DNA from 2 places in the Streptomyces sp. NPDC088553 genome. Region 2 is predicted to be linked to the other one. Evidence: riboswitches for the same ligand, from Rfam matches in the RefSeq annotation. Region 2 holds a riboswitch; the other holds the start of a gene.

Region 1 (10,813 bases), on a different contig from region 2:
CTCGCTGTCACCGGCACCGTCGACGATGGTGGTCTCGTCCTTGGTGATGACGACCTTGCGGGCGCGGCCCAGCAGGTCGAGGCCCGCGTTCTCCAGCTTCAGGCCGACCTCCTCGGAGATGACCGTGCCGCCGGTGAGGATGGCGATGTCGTTCAGCATGGCCTTGCGACGGTCGCCGAAGCCCGGGGCCTTGACCGCGACGGACTTGAAGGTGCCGCGGATCTTGTTGACGACCAGGGTCGACAGGGCCTCGCCCTCGACGTCCTCGGCGATGATCAGCAGCGGCTTGCCCGACTGCATGACCTTCTCCAGGAGCGGGAGCAGGTCCTTCACGGAGGAGATCTTGGAGTTGACGATCAGGAGGTACGGGTCGTCGAGCGACGCCTCCATACGCTCCATGTCGGTGGCGAAGTACGCCGAGATGTAGCCCTTGTCGAAGCGCATGCCCTCGGTGAGCTCCAGCTCCAGACCGAAGGTCTGGGACTCCTCGACGGTGATGACGCCTTCCTTGCCGACCTTGTCCATCGCCTCGGCGATGAGCTCGCCGATCTGGGTGTCGGCGGCGGAGATGGAGGCCGTGGAAGCGATCTGCTCCTTGGTCTCGACATCCTTCGCCTGCTCGAGCAGGGCGCCGGAGACGGCCTCGACGGCCTTCTCGATACCGCGCTTGAGGGCCATCGGGTTGGCACCGGCGGCCACGTTGCGCAGGCCCTCGCGGACGAGCGCCTGGGCGAGAACGGTGGCGGTGGTCGTACCGTCGCCGGCGACGTCGTCCGTCTTCTTGGCGACTTCCTTGACCAGCTCGGCGCCGATCTTCTCGTACGGGTCCTCGAGCTCGATCTCCTTGGCGATGGAGACACCATCGTTGGTGATCGTGGGGGCGCCCCACTTCTTCTCGAGGACGACGTTGCGACCCTTGGGGCCGAGGGTGACCTTGACGGCGTCAGCGAGCTGGTTCATGCCGCGCTCGAGACCGCGCCGGGCCTCCTCGTCGAACGCGATGATCTTGGCCATGTGAAGTGGTCCTCCCGGACATGGGGTGGATAACGCTCCAGGACCGCGCCGACGCCCGCGACGGACGGCCTCCGCAGCTCCGCGTGGTTCCTTGCCCCACCCGGCCGGCGGCCTCGTCTGCCCGATCCTCGTAGCACTCTCACCTTCCGAGTGCTAACGCCAATGATTAGCACTCGCCCTATGAGAGTGCAAGCGACTCTCGATGATCGGGATGCGGGGCGGGGGGTCACGGGAGGGGCGCGAGAGGGGCGCGGAACGGGCTCGGGACGCGCATGGAACGGGCGCGGAACCCGCTCGGAAGGCGGCCGGGAACGCGTGAGGGGTCCGCATCCCCTCAGGGATGCGGACCCCTCGACGGCGTTGCGTCGGTGGCCGATCGCGCCGCGCTCAGACGGCGAGCTTGACCATGTCCGCCTGCGGACCCTTCTGGCCCTGCGAGATCTCGAACTCGACTCGCTGTCCCTCTTCGAGGCTGCGGTAGCCATCCATCTGGATCGCGCTGTAGTGGACGAAAACATCCGCACCACCGTCGACCGCGATGAAGCCGTAGCCCTTCTCCGCGTTGAACCACTTGACGGTGCCCTGAGCCATGCCTAACTCCCCTATTACTGGCCCTTGCGCGGGACCCGCACTTCGCGGAACCCGGGTCAGACCCTGCGCCGGAACGCGTCGACCGCGGCTGAATGTATCTGCCCAACTGCCCTCTGCAACAGGTCAATCGACTGAGAATTCTGGGCGCCACGGAAAGGCGAATTGGGGAGATTCCCTTGATTTACCGGGCAATTCGGGCCCGGCAAAGCGTGCAGAAGGTACACAACGCGCACGCACTTTGGCTGCTTCTTGTCGTGCGGGGACGCATTCTCATATGCGCCCGGCATGAGCAGCGGAGGGGACTTCCCCAACTCTACCGCGCCCAACCATGCAGAATTGCCCCTTCCGCTTTATGGCGCGGAAGGGGCAATTCAAGAAAGACGGGACAAGCGGCGAGCCGTGAGGGGCTCAGCAGCCTCCGGCGACGGCCGGGATGATCGAGACGCCGGCGCCGGCCGGGGTGGCCGTCTCCAGGCCCTGCTCGAAGCGCACGTCGTCGTCGTTCACGTAGACGTTGACGAAGCGGCGCAGCTTGCCCTGGTCGTCCAGGACCCGGGCGGCGATGCCCGTGTGGTTCTTCTCCAGGTCCGCAATGACCTCGGCGAGGGTCGCGCCCTCGGCCTGGACCTCGGACTGCCCGCCCGTGTAGGTGCGGAGGATGGTGGGGATGCGGACGTTCACGGCCATGTCTTCGAAACCTTTCAGAGGGCCAGGCCGGCGTCGCGGAACGCGTCCAGGCTCGGGCGGATGGTGACGGTCGCCTGAGAGGTGTCGGCCACCGCGTCCAGGGTCTTGAGTCCGTCGCCGGTGTTGAGGACGACGGTGGTGAGGTTCGGGTCGATCAGCCCGTTCTCGACGAGCTTCCTCGTGACGCCGACGGTCACGCCGCCCGCGGTCTCGGCGAAGATGCCCTCGGTCTGCGCGAGGAGCTTGATCGCGTCCACGACCTGCTCGTCGTTCACGTCCTCCACGGCGCCGCCGGTGCGGCGGGCGATGTCGAGGACGTACGGGCCGTCGGCCGGGTTGCCGATCGCGAGCGACTTGGCGATCGTGTTCGGCTTCTGGGGCCGTACGACGTCGTGGCCGGCCTTGAAGGCCACCGACACCGGGGAGCAGCCCTCGGCCTGGGCGCCGAAGATCTTGTACGGCTTGTCCTCGACGAGGCCGAGCTTGATGAGCTCCTGGAGACCCTTGTCGATCTTCGTGAGCTGGGAGCCGGAGGCGATCGGGATGACGAGCTGGTCGGGGATGACCCAGCCGAGCTGCTCGCAGATCTCGTACGCCAGCGTCTTGGAGCCCTCGCCGTAGTACGGGCGGAGGTTGACGTTGACGAAGCCCCAGCCCTCGCCCAGCGGGTCGCCGATGAGCTCGGAGCAGAAGCGGTTGACGTCGTCGTAGTTGCCCTCGATGGCGACGAGGTCACCGCCGTAGACACCGGCCATGACGACCTTGCCCTGCTCCAGGTCGTGCGGGATGAACACGCAGGAGCGGAAGCCGGCGCGGGCGGCGGCGGCACCGACGGCGCCGGCCAGGTTGCCCGTGGAGGAGCAGGAGAGGGTGGTGAAGCCGAAGGCGCGGGCGGCCTCGATGGCCTGGGCGACGACCCGGTCCTTGAAGGAGTGGGTCGGGTTGCCGGAGTCGTCCTTGACGAAGAGCCTGCCGGGGGCGACGCCGATCTCGCGGGCGAGGTTGTCGGCCTGGACGAGCTTGGTCCAGCCCGGGTTCAGGTTGGGCTTGTCGGCGACGTCGGCGGGGACGGGCAGCAGCGGGGCGTAGCGCCAGATGTTGGCGGGGCCGGCCTCGATCTGCTTGCGCAGCGCCTCGGGGTCACCGGTGGGGAGGTCGTACGCGACTTCGAGCGGTCCGAAACAGAGTTCGCAGGCGAAGATCGGGCCGAGCGGGAAGACTTCACCGCATTCGCGACAGGAGAGTCCGGACGCGGGACCGAGGTCGACCGAAGTGGCGGGGGTAGCAGTCTGTACAGCCATGGAGGCGAGGCCCTTTCTCCTCATCTTTCCCATGACGAATTTTTCGCCATGAGACGGATTTGGCACCTTCCCTAGCCGGGGGCCTCGCTGGAGGACGAGACAAACCGACTGGAGGGTTGCCGGGGCTTCAACGGGCCGTTTCCCTCTGCCCCTCTGGATGAGCGGTATTCGATTGTGAAGCGCGGTGAACTTTCGTTCCTGCGCTCCGGCGCGGGCGGCACCCCGACGTGCATCGGGCATCCGCGTTGTTCAAGACTGTAACCGAAGGCCCGGACGCTTGGACCGGCCGTCCGAACCGCGAGATGGAGATCACGTGCTGGAAGAGGTGGAGCGCTGGCTGGACCGGGGGTCCTGGTCCGTGGCGGACCGGCCGCTGGAGCGGATCCTCGCCGCGAAGCGGAACACGAAGGTCAGCGTCGTCCTGCCGGCGCTGAACGAGGAAGCGACGGTGGGTGACATCGTCGCCGTGATCCGGCGTGAGCTCATGTCGGAGGCGGTGCCGCTCGTCGACGAGCTGGTGGTGATCGACTCGGGCTCCTCGGACCGTACGGCGGAGGTGGCGGCGGCGGCCGGGGCGCGGGTGGTGGCGCGGGACGCGATACTCCCCCGGATACCGGCCGTGCCGGGCAAGGGCGAGGTCCTGTGGCGGTCGCTGATGGTGACCACCGGGGACGTCGTGTGCTTCATCGACGCGGACCTGCGGGACTTCTCGGCGGACTTCGTGTCGGGGATCGTGGGCCCTCTCCTCACCGACCCGGACGTGGACTTCGTGAAGGCGATGTACGACCGCCCGTTCGGAGACACCCCTGGTCAGGGGGGTCGGGTGACGGAGCTCGTGGCCCGTCCTCTGCTCAATCTGCACTGGCCGCGGCTGGCCGGTTTCGTGCAGCCGCTGGGCGGCGAGTACGCGGCGCGCCGGTCCCTCCTCGAACGGCTGCCCTTCCCTGTCGGTTACGGAGTGGAGCTCGGCCTGCTGGTGGACGCCCTGCACACGGTGGGCCTGGACGCGCTCGCGCAGGTGGACGTGGGGGTGCGCAAGCACCGGCACCAGGACGGGCAGGCGCTGGGCCGGATGGCGGCGGCGATCTACCGGACGGCGCAGCTGCGGCTCTCGCGGGGCCATCTGGTGCGCCCCCGGCTGACGCAGTTCGAGCGGGGCGAGGAGGGCTTCGAGCCGCGGACGTACGACGTGGACACGGAGGAGCGGCCACCGATGGCCGAAATCACCGAGTATGCGCACCGCCGCGTGGCGTAACGCCGGATGATGATCCGTTTTGCCTACATTGCCCTTTTATGGGCTTCAGACAACATCACCTGGGCAGGGGGCTCGCGGCCGCCGTGGCCGTCGGACTGACGGCGGGCTCGCTGGCGTTCACGGCGGCGGGGCCGGCCGCGGCGGACGTGGTCGAGCCGTTCGGCAAGCGGTACGACGCGTCGCTGTACGGCGACTTCACGACCGTCGGCAACACGGTCATGGGCTGTCCGGACGCCCCCGCCGACCTGGCCGCCCGTTGTGCGCTCGCGGCGAGCGGCCAGGGCTCGGACAACAACAACACCTTCGCGATGCGGCGGATCGACGCCGGCGCCCTCGGGAGCGAGTACGGCTCCAGCACCGGCCGTGTACGGATCCCGGCGGGCGCGGAGGTGGCGTACGCCCGGCTCTTCTGGGGTGGCAACGACGGCACGTACACGGGGCCGAGCGGGGCGCGGCTGAAGCGCTGCGACATCTCCGGCGCCGATGTCGAGCGCTCGCCCGGCGACCCCACGACGACCGCCCCGGTGATCAAGGTCGGGGCGGGCGCCCTGACCCCGGTCTCGATCGACAGCATGGTCGCCGACCCGGCCGACACCAACGGCCCGCACTACTACACCGGCGAGTCGGACGTGACGGCCGCGTTCGCGGGCACCTCCGGTACGGACGCGCAGGTGACCGTCGGCAACATCTGGGCGCCCGACGGCAAGGGCTGCGTGGCGGGCTGGTCGCTGACCGTCGTCCACAGGTTCCCGGGTCCCGACCCGGTCCGCGCGCCCGAGCGGCGGAACGTGTACGTGTACGGCGGGCACGTCCTCCAGCGCTCGTCCTCCCCCGCGACCACGATCAGCGTGGACGGCTTCCATCGGAGCGGCGGCAAGGCGCGGGCGAGCGTCACCGCGTACGAGGGCGACTGGAACACCCCGGGTGACACCTTCCTCGTCGACGGCAGGAACGTCACCGAGGCCCACACGGGCAACACCAGCAACTTCTTCATCAGCGGGGACGACGGTGCCGTCGCCCCCGACCTGGTCAACAACCTGAGCATCGACGCGAAGGCCTTCGACATCCCCGACGGCGCCGTCCCGCAGGGCGCCACCTCGGCCGATCTGACCTTCACGACGCGCGGCGACACCTACGTGCCCTCCGCGCTGGCCTTCTCCGTTCCGGTCCCCGACCTGGAGATCACCAAGACGGCGAGCCCGCGCACGGTGAAGCCGGGCGACACGCTCACGTACACGATCACCGCGAAGAACGTCAGCGCGCACGACTACCCGAACGCCAGGTTCAGCGACGACCTGAGCGGGAACCTCGACGACGCCGAGTACCGGGGCGACGTGCGGACGGACCTGGGCACGGTGACCTACAAGGCGTCCAGGATCGGATTCGCGGGGACCATCCCGGCCGGGCGGACGGCGACCGTCACCTACTCGGTGAAGATCAAGAGCCCGCCGACCGGAGACGGGAGGCTCCGCAACAGCGTGAAGGTCGAGACCCCCCGCTCCAACTGCGGAGACGGCAGCGAGGACCCCGCCTGCGGAGCGACCCCGGAGCTCAGGAAGCCGAAGCCGACCCCCACGCCGACGCCGGCCCCGGTGGATCCGACCCCGACGCCGGTGGACCCCACGCCCACCCCCACGGACCCGACACCGGCCCCGGTCGAGCCCACGCCCACCCCGACCCCCGCCGATTCCACCCCCGCACCCCCGGCCCCCGGACCGCACGGGATCGGCGGCGGCGGCTCGATGGCCGACACCGGCGCCGACGGCGAGCGGCTGTGGCTGCTGGGCGCCCTGGGCCTGGCCCTCGCCGCCACCGGCCTGGTCGCGAAGGCCGCGATGCGCGGCCGGCGCGAGAACTGACGGCCCTCCGGAGGTCCGGCCACCCTCCGTGGCCGGATCCCCTCGTCTCGTATACGTACGTTTGAGCGTTTACGGGACGGGCTAGGTTCGCCACATGGCATCCGTACTCGTGGCATCCAACCGGGGACCCGTCTCGTACGTGCGCGGCGAGGACGGTGAGCTCGACGCCCGCAGGGGCGGCGGCGGCCTGGTCTCCGGGCTGAGCGCCGTCTCCTCGCAGGACAGCCTGTGGGTGTGCGCGGCGCTCGGCGAGGGCGACCGGGAGGCCGTCCGGCGCGGCATCGGCGAGCCGGGCGTCCGGATGCTGGACATCGACCCGGAGGTGTACGCCGACGCGTACAACGGCATCGCGAACTCGGTTCTGTGGTTCCTCCACCACCACCTGTACGACATCCCCCGCGAGCCCGTCTTCGACGCGGAGTTCCGGCGCCTCTGGGAGTCGTACCGCGCCTACAACCGCGCCTTCGCCGAAGCCCTGGCCGCCGAGGCGGACGACGGCGCGGCGGTCCTGGTGCAGGACTACCACATGGCGCTCGTCCCCGGGATGCTGCGGGAGCTCCGCCCCGACCTGCGGATCGGGCACTTCACCCACACGCCCTGGGTGTCCCCCGAGTACCTGCGCATGGTTCCGGACGACATCGTCGAGGAACTCCTGTGGGGCATGCTCGGCGCCGACGAGCTGGGCTTCCACACCTGGGGATGGGCGTCGGCGTTCATCAGCTGCTGCTCCCAGCGCGACGACCCGACCGGGACGGCCCAGGGCGTCCGGCCGAGCGGCGACCCCTGGCACGGGGTGGAGTGGCGCCGCCACGGCGTCGGGAAGGGCCGCACCCGGGTCCGGGCGTACCCGCTGGGCGTCGACGGCGACGAGCTGCGGGCCCTGGCCCACCGCCCCGAGGTGGACGAGGCCCTCGCCCGTCTCCGCGCCGAGGTGGGCGAGCGCAGGACCATCGTCCGCGTCGACCGCACGGAGCTGTCGAAGAACATCCTGCGCGGCCTCCTCGCCTACCGGGAGCTGCTCACCGTCCACCCGGAGTGGCGCGACCGGGTGGTCCACCTGGCCTCGGCGTACCCCTCCCGGCAGGATCTGGAGTCGTACCGCGCGTACACGGCCTCGGTGGCCGACCTGGCCGCCGAGATCAACGCGGAGTTCGGCACGGCCGACTGGCAGCCGGTGATCGTCTCCGTGGAGGACGACTTCACCCGCTCCCTCGCCGCGTACCGCCTGGCGGACGTGGCCCTGGTCAACCCGGTGCGCGACGGCATGAACCTGGTCGCGAAGGAGATACCGGTGGTCTCGGACGCGGGCTGCGCGCTCGTCCTGTCGACGGGCGCGGGCGCGTACGAGGAGCTGCGCGAGGACGTCCTCGCGGTGAACCCCTTCGACGTCTCGGAGACCGCCGTCGCCCTCCACACCGCCCTGACGATGCCCCTGTCCGAACGCGCCGACCGCACGAAGCGCCTCGCGGCGACGGCCACGGCCCTGCCCCCGCAGCGCTGGTTCCTGAACCAGCTCGACGCGCTGCGGGAGCAGAGCTAGGAGGAGGACCGCTCCGGGGAGGCGGCGGCCGCCCGCTCGCGCCCCCACAGCGCCAGGGGTTCGAGGGCCTCGTTGAGGCGGACGCCGTCCTTCGTGAGGGCGTACTCGACGCGGGGCGGGACCTCCTCGTAGGAGACCCGGTCCACGATGCCGTCCGCCTCCAGCTCCCGCAGATGGGAGGCCAGGACCTTCTCCGTGATGCCCGGGACGAGCCGGCGCAGCTCGCCGAAACGGCAGTGCGGCCGCTGGTGCAGCGCCCACAGGATGAGCACCTTCCACTTGCCGCCGATGACCTCCATCGCCGCGTCGATCCCGCAGACGTGGCCGTCCTCGGTGCCGGGCCGGTTCAGCGTCGCCATGTGCCCCACCCTTCTGACCTGTTCGCTCACCTCAGGGTAACCACCCACTTCCAAGTGGGTACTTGAGCAGGTCAGAGCCCTGGAGCAGCCTTGTGATCATGACAGCGAACACGATCGAAAAGACCCCCGTCACCCTCCTCGGCCTCGGCGCGATGGGCACCGCCCTGGCCCGCACCTGGCTCGCCGCCGGGCACCCGCTCACCGTCTGGAACCGCACCCCGGCCCGCGCGGAGGCGCTGGCCCCCGAGGGCGCGAAGGTCGCGGACACCGCGGCCGAGGCGGTCGCGGCGAGCACCCTCGTCATCGTCTGCCTCCTCGACGACGCCTCGGTGGAGACCGCCCTGGACGGTGTCGACCTGACCGGCAAGGACCTGGTCAACCTGACCACCACGACCCCCGCCCAGGCCCGGACCCGCGCCGCGTGGGCCGAGGAGCGCGGCGCCCGCTACCTGGACGGCGGCATCATGGCCGTCCCGCCGATGGTCGGGATCCCGGAGGCCGGCAGCTACGTCTTCTACAGCGGCTCGCGGGAGCTGTTCGAGCTCCACCGGGAGTCCCTCGCCGTGCCGGTGAACACCACCTACGTCGGCGAGGACGCGGGCTTCGCGGCCCTGCACGACGTGGCCCTGCTGAGCGCCATGTACGGGATGTTCGCGGGGGCCGCGCACGCCTTCGCCCTGATCCGCGAGGAGGACATCGACCCGGTCGCGTTCGCCCCGCTGCTCGGGGACTGGATCCGGGCGATGGTCGGTCCCGGGGTCGACGGGACCGCTCGCCGGCTGGCGAGCGGCGACCACGACGACACGGACTCCAACCTGGCGATGCAGGTGGCCGGCACGCCGACCTTCCTGGCGACCGCCGAGGGCCAGGGCGTCAGCCCGGAGCTGGTCCTGCCCTACTTCGAGCTGATGCGCCGCGGGCTAGAGGCGAACAGCGCCGGGCAGGAGGCGACGAGCCTGGTGGACCTGCTCGTACGGAAGGGCTGACGGGGACGGCCCCGGCTCAGGCCTCCCGCCGTACCGCCTCCGCCAGCGCCCTCAGGAACTCCACCACCCCCGGCGGGCCAGCCACCGCGAGGTCCCCGCGGTCGGCCAGCTCCGGGACCTCCGTGGACCCGGAGCAGACCAGGAGCCCCGGGACGCCGTCGAAGCGGAGCTTCTCGACGGCGGCGAAGGCGGGCAGGTCGCCCAGGTCGTCGCCTGCGTAGAGCACGGACCCGGCGCCCACCTCCCGTACGTACTCCGCGAGCGCGACGCCCTTGTCCATGCCCGGCGGCCGCAGCTCCAGGACCATGCGGCCGGGCTCCAGGACGAGGCCGTGGTGGGTGGCGAGGTCGCTCAGCGGGCCCTTGAGGGCCTCGAAGGCGCCCTCCGGGTCGAGGGCGCGGCGGGTGTGGACGGCGACCGCGCGGCCCTTCTCCTCGATCCAGACGCCCGGCCAGGCGCCGGCCCGGTCGAGGAAGCCGGGGAGCTCGGCGCGGACGGAGGCGACGCCCGGGTGCGGGGCGGCGGCCCGGACGGTACCGGTGACGGCGTCCCAGCGTTCGGCGCCGTAGTGGCCGAGGACGACGAGGTGCTCCAGGCCGGGGACGCCGGCGAAGCCGCCGTACCGGACGGCGACCCCGGCGGGGCGGCCGGTCACGACGGCGACGGAGGCGACCTCGGGCGCGAGCGCGGCGAGCGCCTCGACGGCGCCGGGGTGGGCGCGGGCCCGTTCGGGGTCGGGGACGATCTCGGCGAGGGTGCCGTCGAAGTCGAGGGCGACGACGGCCTTCTCGGGCCGCGCGAGCAGCGCGGCCAGACCGTCGCGGCCGGCGGATGTGGTCGGGTGCGGGAGGCTGACCATACTCCCGACCCTACCCACGCACGCCGCCCACGTCAGGGCCACGGACAAGACGGCACGTGAGGAGCCCGGCGCGGGCACCGGGGGCCCTCGCTTCAGCGCTTGAGTCTCTTCTCGTCCCGCACCCGCCGCAGCCGGTTCACCGTCACCGGGTCGTGGGCGAGGGCCCTGGGGTCGTCCAGGAGGGCGTTGAGAAGCTGGTAGTAGCGGGTCGGGGAGAGTCCGAGGCTCTCGCGGACCGCGCGTTCCTTGGCGCCGGGGCCGGGCCAGGAGCGGCGCTCGACGGCGAGGAGGGCCTGCTCGCGCTCTCTGAGCCCGCCTTCGTCGCCGTTGTCCGCCGCTTCCCGCTCCTCGGTCATACGACC
Region 2 (10,813 bases):
CCCTCCCGCAGCTGCGGATCGGCGTGAACGACAAGGGCTTCCTGGAGGCGCTCGGCGACTTCGACGAGCCCGTCGGTCCTGCCTTCTGGGAGCGCGGATGAGCACCGTGACCGATTCGAAGAAAGCACCCGCCGGTGAGCGGGTGGCCGACTGGGCCGACGGACGCCTGGGGATCTACACGCTGGCCAAGGCCAACATGCGGAAGATCTTCCCGGACCACTGGTCCTTCATGCTCGGTGAGATCTGCCTGTACAGCTTCCTCATCATCATCCTGACGGGCGTCTATCTGACGATGTTCTTCCACCCGTCGATGAACGAGGTGGAGTACGTCGGACCGTACGTCCCGCTCCAGGGACAGCTGATGTCCGAGGCGTTCAACTCGACGATGCACATCTCGTTCGAGGTCCGCGGTGGTCTGCTCATCCGGCAGATCCACCACTGGGCGGCGCTGATCTTCCTCGCCGGCATGTTCGTGCACATGATGCGCGTGTTCTTCACGGGCGCGTTCCGCAAGCCGCGTGAGATCAACTGGCTGTTCGGCTTCCTGCTGTTCTTCCTGGGCATGTTCACCGGCTTCACCGGTTACTCGCTCCCGGACGACCTGCTCTCCGGCACCGGTGTCCGCTTCATGCAGGGCGCGATCCTGTCCGTCCCGGTCGTCGGCACGTACCTGTCGATGTTCCTGTTCGGCGGGGAGTTCCCCGGCGGCGACTTCGTGGCCCGGTTCTACTCGGCCCACGTCCTGCTGCTGCCCGGCATCATGCTCGGCCTCGTGGTCGCCCACCTCATCCTGGTGTTCTTCCACAAGCACACGCAGTTCGCCGGCCCCGGCCGTACGAACAAGAACGTCGTGGGCATGCCGCTGCTGCCGGTCTACATGGCCAAGGCCGGAGGCTTCTTCTTCCTGGTCTTCGGTGTCATCGCGGTCATCGCGGCGATCGCCTCGATCAACCCGATCTGGGCCATCGGCCCGTACCGGCCGGACCAGGTGTCCACCGGCGCCCAGCCCGACTGGTACATGGGCTTCGCCGAGGGTCTGATCCGTGTCATGCCGGGCTGGGAGATCAACCTCTGGGGCCACACGCTCGTCCTGGGCGTGATGATCCCGCTGGCGATCTTCCCGGCGGTCCTCGCGGCGATCGCGGTCTACCCGTTCATCGAGTCGTGGATCACCGGCGACAAGCGCGAGCACCACATCGCGCAGCGCCCGCGCAACGCTCCGACGCGCACCGCCTTCGGTGTCGCCTGGATCACCGCGTACATGATCATGCTCGTGGGTGGTGGAAACGACCTCTGGGCGACCCACTTCCACCTGTCGCTCAACTCGATCACCTGGTTCGTGCGGATCTTCTTCTTCGTCGGCCCGGTCATCGCGTTCATCGTCACCAAGCGGATCTGCCTCGGCCTCCAGCGCCGTGACAAGGACAAGGTGCTGCACGGTCGCGAGTCCGGCATCATCAAGCGCCTGCCGCACGGTGAGTTCGTCGAGATCCACGAGCCGCTCAGCCAGGGCGAGCTGCACCGCCTCACCGCGCACGAGCAGTACGACGCGGCGGAGCTTCCGCCGGCCGTCGACGAGAACGGTGTGGAGCGCAAGATCGGGCGCATGGAGAAGCTCCGGGTCAAGCTCAACAAGGGCTACTACGGCGACGACAGCCAGATCGCCAAGCCCACCGTCGAGGAGTACAAGGAGATCCAGAGCGGCCACGGCCACCACTGATCACCTGACTTCCTGACGTTCGACACGTCGCCACGGCGAGAGCCCCGTCCATTCGATGGACGGGGCTCTTTGCCGTCCCCGGGGGTCGATAGGCTGGTCGTAACCTATTGCGCGCGCAATCAACTATGGAGCTGCCATGAGCGCTGTGACCCCCGCTGGAGGACCTACGTCGGCGGGCCGCTCCTGGCCCGTCGTCCTGGACGGTCTGCTGTCCGGCCGCGACCAGAGCGCGGAGGACACCGCCTGGGCCATGGACCGGATCCTGCGCGGCGAGGCCACCGACGCCCAGATCGCCGGCTTCGTCGTGGCCCTGCGCGCCAAGGGCGAGACCGTCGAGGAGATCACCGGCCTCGTCCGCACCATGTACGAGCACGCGAACACGATCGAGGTGCCCGGCGCCACCGTCGACATCGTCGGCACCGGCGGCGACGGCGCCAAGACCGTCAACATCTCCACCATGTCGGCGATCGTCGTGGCCGGCACCGGCGCCAAGGTCGTCAAGCACGGCAACCGGGCCGCGTCCTCCGCCTCCGGTGCCTCCGACGTCCTGGAGAAGCTCGGCGTCAACCTGGACCTGACCCCGAAGCGGGTCGTCGAGGTCGCCGAGGAGGCCGGGATCACCTTCTGCTTCGCCGTGAAGTTCCACCCGGCGCTGCGCCATGTGGCGATGGCCCGCAAGGAGCTCGGCATCCGGACCGTCTTCAACTTCCTGGGTCCGCTCACCAATCCGGCCCGCGTCCGGTCCCAGGCGACCGGTGTCGCCGACGCCCGGGTGGCTCCCATCGTCGCCGGGGTGCTCGCCGAGCGCGGCTCCTCCGCGCTCGTCTTCCGCGGCGACGACGGCCTCGACGAGCTGACCACCACCGCCACCTCGCGGGTCTGGGTGGTCCGCGACGGTGCGGTGCGGGAGGAGGCCTTCGACCCCCGGGACGTCGGCATCGACCTCGTCCCCGTGGAGGCGCTGCGCGGCGCGGACGCCTCGTACAACGCCGACGTGGCCCGTCGGCTGCTCGCGGGGGAGACCGGTCCGGTACGGGACGCGGTGCTGCTCAACTCGGCGGCGGCGCTGACCGCGCTCGCGCCGGGGGACGGCACCCTGGTGGAGCAGATCCGGGCCGGCATGGAGAAGGCCGCGGAGGCGATCGACTCCGGCGAGGCCCGCCGGGCCCTGGACCGCTGGGTCGCCGCCAGCAACGCCTGAATCCCGCACGCCGTACGCCCATGACCCCGGTCCAGCATGCGGACCGGGGTCTTGCGCGTCGGCGATCATGTGGCAGGATGCTCTACAGGTCACGAGTGACAGCGTTTTGGCCCCGGCTTGCTGTCCGGCAACCCTCCGTCCGTGGCGGGGTGCCCCGGGTGATGACCAGGCCGTAGGCAGCGAGGTCTACGGCAAGCGCGGACCCCTCGAACACCAGGGGTCCTGGTCTCTCGAGGAGCTTTTTCCGTGAGCAAGCGAATGCGATAGGGCGAGTACGCCCCTTCTTCACCCTCGGATCATCGGATCAGGGTCACTTCCGCGTACTCCGTGTACCCCTGAGTCTCCCTGTGCACCCGTGTCTTCCGAGGCCTCTCACCCGTACCCCGCCGCCTCCGGCCGCGTACGGGATCACCGAAGCCATTCCGCACCGCCCGCCGGGAGATACCGCCATGTCCGCACGCCCTGACGCCGCCGTCGCCACCGTCGAGACCGCCGCCACCCTCGTCGAGACCGCTTCCGCCGAGACCGCCGCGGAGTCCGCCGATCCCTGCTGCGCCGCCCCGCTGCCCGTGCTCGGCCGGGACGTCACCGTCCCGCTCGTCACCGGCGGCGAGGTGACCTACGCGGCGCTCGACTACGCGGCCAGCGCGCCGGCCCTCCAGCGGGTGTGGGACGACGTCGCCGCGTACGCCCCCTACTACGGCAGCGTCCACCGCGGTGCCGGGTACCTCTCCCAGCTCTCCACCGACCTCTTCGAGAACAGCCGCGTCACCGTCGCCGAGTTCCTCGACTGCCGCCCCGGCGACCAGGTCGTCTTCACCCGCTCCACCACCGACTCGCTCAACCTGCTCGCCGCCACCCTCCCGGCCGACTGCCAGGTCTTCGTCTTCGAGACCGAGCACCACGCCTCGCTGCTGCCCTGGCGAGACGCCCGCGTCACCTACCTCGACGCGCCGCGCACCCCGGAGCAGGCCGTCGCCACCCTGGAGCGCGCGCTCGCCGACCGCGACCCCTACGGTCCGGCCCTCGTCTGCGTCACCGGCGCCTCCAACGTCACCGGGGAGCTGTGGCCGGTGAAGGAGCTCGCCGCCGCCGCGCACGCCCACGGTGCCCGGATCGTGCTCGACGCCGCCCAGCTCGCGCCCCACCACCCGGTCTCCGTCCAGGAGCTCGACGTGGACTGGATCGCCTTCTCCGGGCACAAGCTGTACGCGCCCTTCGGCTCCGGCGTCCTCGCGGGCCGCGCCGACTGGCTGCAGGACTCCGAGCCCTACCTCGCGGGCGGCGGCGCCTCCCGCAAGGTGGCCCGTCGGGCCGACGGTGGCGTGGACGTGGAGTGGCACACCACCGCGGCCCGGCACGAGGCCGGTTCGCCGAACGTCATCGGCGTCTACTCCATCGCCTCCGCCTGCAAGGCGCTCACCGAGGCCGGCTTCGACACCCTCGTCGAGCGCGAGCGGCACCTGATCGCCAAGGTCCGGGAGGGACTCGCCGAGGTCCCCGAGGTCAAGGTGCTCTCGCTGTTCGGCGACGACGCGCCGCGCGTCGGCGTCATCTCCTTCGTCGTGGAGGGCTGGAACAGCTCCCACTTCGCCGCCGCGCTCTCCGCCGAGTACGGCATCGGCGTCCGCGACGGTCTCTTCTGCGCCCACCCGCTGGTCCGCACGCTGCTCGGCAGCGACCCGCAGGACCCGGGCGAGTGCGGCGCCCCCGAGGCGGCCCCGGGGGAGAGGTCGCTCAACGCCATCCGGGTGAGCTTCGGCGCCGGTACGCCGGACGAGCACGTGGAGCGGTTCGTCGGCGCCGTGAAGGAGCTCGTCCGCGACGGCGCGCAGTGGAAGTACCGTACCGAGGACGGCCGCTGCGTCCCGGACCGCGGCTGATCACTCACTCGTACGGGTGAAGGGGGCCTCCCGAGCGGGAGGCCCCCTTCACCCGTGCCGTGTACGCGGTCTCAGGACTCCAGACCGATGGCGAAGGCCGCCTCCAGATCGTGCTGGGAGTACGTACGGAAGGCGACATGCGTGTCCGTGGCCTCGACGCCCGGGATCTTGCTGATGCTGCCGGGGATGACGTCCGCCAGGTCGTCGTGACGGGGCACGCGGACCATGGCGATGAGGTCGTAGGTGCCGGTCACCGAGAAGACCTCGCTGACGCTGTCGAGCCCGGCGATCGACTCGGCGATCTCGGGGATGCGGTCCACGCTGGTCTTGATGAGCACGATCGCGGTGATCACGGCTGGCTTTCTCCCTCGGTCGCCGCGGTTTGGGCTTTCACTCTATCCCCACCCCGGTAGCGCCCCCAGGCGTAGAGGAAGCCGACGGAGAAGCCCACCACATGGGCCAGATAGGCGACGCCGGGGCCGGCGCCCGCGGCCCGCGCCGCCAGCCACTGGAGCACGAACCAGAAGATCAGCACGATCCAGGCGGGGAAGCGCAGCGGCAGGAAGAAGAGGAACGGGAAGAGACTGGTGACCCGGGAGCGCGGGAAGAGGAAGAGGAAGGCCCCGAGCACCCCGGAGATCGCCCCGGACGCCCCGACCAGGGTCTGCTCGCTGTTCGCGTGCGCCACCGCGTACCCGAGCAGCGCGAGGTAGCCCGTGCCCAGGTAGAAGAGGGCGAACTCGACGGGACCCATGCGCTCCTCGGCCATCGCCCCGAAGACGTACAGGAACAGCATGTTTCCCAGCAGGTGGAGCCAGCTGCCGTGGACGAAGAGCGCGGTGAGCGGGGTGAGCAGGGCGCGGGGCTCGCCGCTCATCAGCTCGGCGGGGACGACACCCCAGCGCCGGAAGTACTCGCCCTGCGCCGCGAGGAGCTCGTCCCCCGTGCCGTACACCGGGTTGAGCCCGGAGACCGGGCCGATCACGAAGAGCACACAGCAGGCGGCGATCAGTCCGTACGTCACCGTGGGGCCACCGCGGACGCCCCGCCAGGGCCCCAGGACAGCACGGACCGCGCCTCGCCAGTCGATCATGGACAGATCATGGCGTACCGGGGCCGAAGTGGACAGAGTGCCTCGCCGTGCCCCCGCGTACCGGCGAGGCCGTAGGGTAACGGGCAGTACGACCGCAGTTCGACGGCGCACCGCGGCTCCCGCACCTGGTACCACGCAACAGGAAGAAGGACGGCACGATGACGACGGTTCCCCTGCCGACCGCCGACACCCGGTGGCGCTGCACGCTCTGCGGCAACCTGACCCGATTCGACGTGACGCGTTCCTCCAAGGTCGTGGAGTACGTCCATCTGGACCTCGCGGGAGACCCGACGGTCGAGGAGCGGCAGGTGGTCAGTGAGACCATCGAGTCGGTCCGCTGTCGCTGGTGCAACGCGGTGGATCAGATCGAACTGGTGGACAGGCCGGGCGCCGCCTCCTGAGGGACGGCGCGGACGACATAGGGGTGACGGATCGTGGAGCAGCCCGCGCACGGTGGAGAGCCGGCCGGCGCGGCAGGTGACGCTGCCGAGACGCTCGACCACCCACTGCCGGAAGGCGTACGGCGGCGGGTCGTCGCGCTGGTCGCCGACGCCTTCGGCGGGCTGACCGTCGCCGAGCTGCCCGCACCCCTGAGGCAGTACGCCCGGTTCACCGCGAGCCGGCGCGCCAAGTTCGCCGGGAACGCCATGGCGGCGGCCCTGGAGAGCGACCCGCTGTTCCGGCAGCGGATCGGCGAGCGCTTCAAGCAGGGCCAGCCCGAGCTGGCCGGAGCCGTCGAGACCGGCACCCCGCCGGCCGCGGCCGACCCCGTCGACGTGGCGGCCGCGGCCTATGTGCTGCGCCCGCCGGGCTGGGTCAAGCTGGTGGCCGCCGCGGGCGAGGAGGCGCTGCGCGTCGACGCCGAGCGGGCCGACGAGGCGGGCCGGCGCGAGCTGGAGCGGCTGCGCGAGGAACTCGCCGCCGCCCGGGACCGTTCGCGCGGCGAGAGCGAGCAGTTGCGCCACGATCTGGAGGCGGCCCGGAAGGAAGCGGAATCGCTTCACCGCAAGCTGCGCAGCGCCCAGAGCGACGTGAAGCGCGGCGAGGCCGCGCTGCGCCGCGCCCAGGGCGAGATCGACGCCGCGAAGGCGGAGGCGGCCGCCCAGGTGTCGTCCGCCGAGAGCGAGAGCCGGCGGCTCAAGGCCCGGCTCGGCGAGGTCGAGGCCGCCCTGGAGGCGAGCCGCAGGACCGCCCGTGAGGGGCGCTCGGTGGAGGACATGCGGCTGCGGCTGCTGCTCGACACCGTGCTCGACGCCGCCCAGGGGCTGCGCCGCGAACTCGCGCTGCCTCCCGTGTCGGTGCACCCGGCGGACACCGTGGACGCGGTGGAGCCGGGGCGGATGTCCCCGAAGGACATCGCGGCGCGGGCGCTCTCCGAGACCGACCCGGCGCTGCTCGACCAGCTCCTCGCGCTGCCGCAGGCCCATCTGGTCGTCGACGGCTACAACGTCACCAAGACCGGCTATCCGACGATGCCGCTGGAGAAGCAGCGGCTGCGGCTGCTCGGCAGTCTGTCGGCCCTCGCGGCCCGTTCGGGCGCCGAGGTCACCTGTGTCTTCGACGGGGCGGAGCTGGCGGCCCCGGTGCTCCTCGCGCCGCCGCGCGGGGTGCGGGTGCTGTTCTCCAAGCCGGGTGTGACCGCCGACGAGTTGATCCGTCAGCTGGTCCGGGCCGAGCCGCCGGGCCGGCCGGTCGTGGTGGTCTCCACCGACCGCGAGGTGGCCGACGGGGTGGCGAAGGCCGGGGCGCGGCCCGTGGCGTCCGCCTTGCTGCTGAAGCGGCTTTCGCGGCTCTCCTGATGCATCGCCGCACATCACAACTCTTGTGCTTTATGCCCGAATTCTGGAGGGCGGACGGTCAAGTACCCATCACTGCCTGTGTGGTGCGTGTAAATTAAGTGGTCCCTGAGCGATATTTTTGCCAGTGGGATTTGAACTGATCACAAGTTGGTCACTAGGGTCGGGGCTCGAACCTTCGCGCGGTTGATCACCCATCCGGGGTGGCGGCGGAGGAACCGCCTGCCCCTTACCGGTTGGGCGGCTCTGAGGAAGAAGGAGCTCGCCTTCGTGGCGTCCCACCGTCGACCCAAGCAGCCGAGCCGCATGCGCGTGACCGTACTCACCGCGACCGCGGCCGCCGCCGTAGCGCTCACCGCCCAGACGGGCGCCCAGGCGGCCCCCGCCAAGCCCTCGATCGACGAGGTGAAGTCGAAGGTCGACAAGCTGCACCACGAGGCCGAGGAGGCCACGGAGCAGTACAACCTCGCCGAGGAGCGCCGCGGGAAGCTGCAGCAGGAGATCGGCAACCTCCAGGACAAGGTGGCCCGAGGCCAGCAGGAGCTCAACACCCTGCGCGACCAGATCGGTTCGGTCGCCAGCGCCCAGTACCGCTCCGGCGGCATCGACCCGGCGCTCCAGCTCTTCCTCTCCGCCGACCCGGACACCTACCTCGACAAGGCGTCCGCGATCGACCAGCTGAGCGCCCAGCAGGCCGACGTCCTCACCTCGATCCAGGCCAAGCAGCGCAGCCTCGCGCAGCAGCGCGCCGAGGCCACCACGAAGCTCGAGGACCTCCAGGACGTCCGCAAGACGCTCGGCGAGAAGAAGAAGAAGTTCCAGGGCAAGCTGGCCGAGGCCCGCAAGCTCCTCAACACGCTGACCGAGGCCGAGCGGGCCAAGATGCGGCAGCAGGAGCAGGAGCAGGCACAGCGCGCCAGCCGCGCCGCCGGCGAGCGGATCGACCTCGGCAACGAGGCCCCCGCCTCCGGCTTCGGCGCCGCCGCGCTCAGCGCCGCCGCCACCCGCGTCGGCATGCCGTACGCGTCCGGCCACGAGGGCCCCAACTCCTTCGACTGCTCGGGTCTGACCCAGTGGGCCTACGGCAAGGCCGGCGTCAACCTCACGCGCACCACGTACACCCAGCAGAACGACGGCACGAAGATCGGCCGCAGCCAGCTCAAGCCGGGCGACCTGGTCTTCTTCAACGGCCTGTCGCACGTGGGTCTGTACGCGGGCAACAACACGGTCCTGCACGCCCCGTACTCGGGCGTCAACGTCCGCTACGAGTCCATGAACACCTTGGGCTCCTTCCAGTTCGGCGTCCGCATCGCCGGCTGACCCGCCCCGACGCGACCCGCGCAGCCGAACCGCCCAATCGGGTGGTTCGCCGCGACGCGAGCTGACCTGACGCCCCGCCGGTGACCTGTGATCTCCGGCGGGGCGTCACTTTGTGTGCACGGTGCCTTCGTTGGACGCGGACTGATCAGCGGCTACTGTCTGCCGCGCCAGTCAGCGTCGAGCCGAACGGAGCGCGATTCGTGGCGTCCCACCGCCGACCCGCCAGGGTCACCGTCCTCACCGCCGCCGCGGCCACCGCCGCGGCGACCCTCGGGGCCGTCCCCGCGAGCGCCGACCCCGGGGCCGGGTCCGCGGCCACCCGTGCCACGGTGGACCGCCTCTTCGAGGAGGCCGAGAAGGCCACCGAGGGCTACAACCGGGCGGACGAGAAGGCGGACGCGCTGCGCCGGACGGTCTCCCAGGCACAGGACAGCCTCGCCCGGGGCCAGGAGCGCATCAACCACATGCGGGGCGCGCTCGGTTCGGTCGCCGGCGCCCAGTACCGCTCCGGCGGCATCGACCCCGCCCTCGCCCTGCTGCTCTCCTCCGACCCGGACACCTACCTCGACCGGGCCTCCGCGCTCGACCGGATCACGGCCCGCCAGGGGGCCGCGCTCGGTGAGCTCCGGCGGGAGCAGCGCCGGCTGAGCCAGAAGCGGTCCGAGGCCCGGACGGCCCTGGTCGAGCTGGAGCGCAGCCGGGCCGAGGTCGCCCGCCACAAGCGCGTGGTCGAGGGCAAGCTCGCCGAGGCCCGCCGGGTGCTGGCGCGCCTCACCGTCGAGGAGCGCGCCGACTTCGACCGGGCCTCGCGCTCCGGCGGGCGCGCGGAGGAGCTGCCGCCGATGCCCGAGGCCGCCCCGGGCTCCTCACGGGCCGCCGCCGCGGTGATCGCCGCCCGCAGCGCGGTCGGCAAGCCGTACGTGTGGGGGGCGACCGGCCCCTCCGCCTTCGACTGCTCGGGCCTGATGGTCTGGTCGTACGGGAAGGCCGGGATCAGTCTGCCGAGGACCTCCTCCGCGCAGCGGTACGCGGGCCGGCAGGTGCCGCTCTCGCAGGCACAGCCCGGTGACCTCGTCACGTACCGCGGCGACGCCAGCCATGTGGGGATCTACGCCGGCAACGGCCAGGTCATCCACGCCCCCTACCCGGGCGCGCGGGTCCGCTACGACCCGGTGAACATGATGTCGCACGTGACGGTGACCCGGGTCTGAGGCGGATCCCGGCTCGGGCCCGAGGAGAGTCCCGGCCGGGGGCCTGCCCGGGTCCGAGCCCGCCTCCGGCCGGGTCCTGCCCGAGTCGGGGGCCGTGCGGGACGCGGTTCCCGCCGGTCCGACCGTACGATCGGAGGCGTGGCAGGTCAGGGGTGTGGAGCGCGGAGGCCGGCGACGGCCTGCCTGACGGCCCTGCTGCTGGTGCTCGTGGGACTCGTCGGCTGCGGTGCGCGCGCCGACCAGCCCGCCGACACGGCCGCCCGGGAGATCCAGGGGCTCCTCGACCGGCACGCCAGGGCGCTCCTCGACCGCGACCAGCCCGGCTACCTCGCCGCCGTCGACCCCTCGTACGCCCCGACCGCCCTCACCGTCTTCCGACGGCTCGCGACGGTTCCCGTCGACGGCTGGACCTACCGGCTCACCGGGGTCGAGCGCACGGCCGCCGACCGCGTCACCGTCCGCGCCGACCTCGGCTACCGGCTCCGGGACCACGACAAGCGGCCCGTCACCGGCGCCCGGGTCCTCGACCTGACCGAGCGGGACGGCCGCTGGTACGTGACCGGTGACCGTCCGGCGCGGGGCGCGCCCC

What was found. Region 2 has a riboswitch for S-adenosylmethionine ahead of ACIP8Z_RS30535 (aminotransferase class V-fold PLP-dependent enzyme). Riboswitches for the same ligand answer to the same signal wherever they lie in the genome.
Region 1: it holds a riboswitch for S-adenosylmethionine, as region 2 does, so the genes downstream of both, thrC (threonine synthase) here and ACIP8Z_RS30535 (aminotransferase class V-fold PLP-dependent enzyme) in region 2, are expected to answer to the same signal.

The regions. Positions count from the first base shown of each region.
Region 1 covers NZ_JBIVMG010000005.1:126,687-137,499, reverse strand. Annotated here, with positions in the region: gene groL (chaperonin GroEL) at 1-1,014, opposite strand, end outside; gene ACIP8Z_RS17355 (cold-shock protein) at 1,402-1,605, opposite strand; gene ACIP8Z_RS17350 (MoaD/ThiS family protein) at 2,014-2,292, opposite strand; gene thrC (threonine synthase) at 2,307-3,617, opposite strand; SAM riboswitch class I at 3,611-3,757, opposite strand; gene ACIP8Z_RS17340 (glucosyl-3-phosphoglycerate synthase) at 3,907-4,848, shown strand; gene ACIP8Z_RS17335 (hypothetical protein) at 4,887-6,707, shown strand; gene ACIP8Z_RS17330 (trehalose-6-phosphate synthase) at 6,802-8,247, shown strand; gene ACIP8Z_RS17325 (winged helix-turn-helix transcriptional regulator) at 8,244-8,606, opposite strand; gene ACIP8Z_RS17320 (NAD(P)-dependent oxidoreductase) at 8,705-9,592, shown strand; gene otsB (trehalose-phosphatase) at 9,609-10,451, opposite strand; gene ACIP8Z_RS17310 (DUF3263 domain-containing protein) at 10,544-10,807, opposite strand.
Region 2 covers NZ_JBIVMG010000010.1:166,197-177,009, reverse strand. Annotated here, with positions in the region: gene ACIP8Z_RS30550 (Rieske 2Fe-2S domain-containing protein) at 1-101, shown strand, start outside; gene ACIP8Z_RS30545 (cytochrome bc complex cytochrome b subunit) at 98-1,720, shown strand; gene trpD (anthranilate phosphoribosyltransferase) at 1,857-2,921, shown strand; SAM riboswitch class IV at 3,009-3,125, shown strand; gene ACIP8Z_RS30535 (aminotransferase class V-fold PLP-dependent enzyme) at 3,371-4,804, shown strand; gene ACIP8Z_RS30530 (Lrp/AsnC family transcriptional regulator) at 4,876-5,157, opposite strand; gene ACIP8Z_RS30525 (rhomboid family intramembrane serine protease) at 5,154-5,897, opposite strand; gene ACIP8Z_RS30520 (hypothetical protein) at 6,056-6,298, shown strand; gene ACIP8Z_RS30515 (NYN domain-containing protein) at 6,332-7,696, shown strand; gene ACIP8Z_RS30510 (NlpC/P60 family protein) at 7,964-9,013, shown strand; gene ACIP8Z_RS30505 (NlpC/P60 family protein) at 9,214-10,224, shown strand; gene ACIP8Z_RS30500 (hypothetical protein) at 10,363-10,813, shown strand, end outside.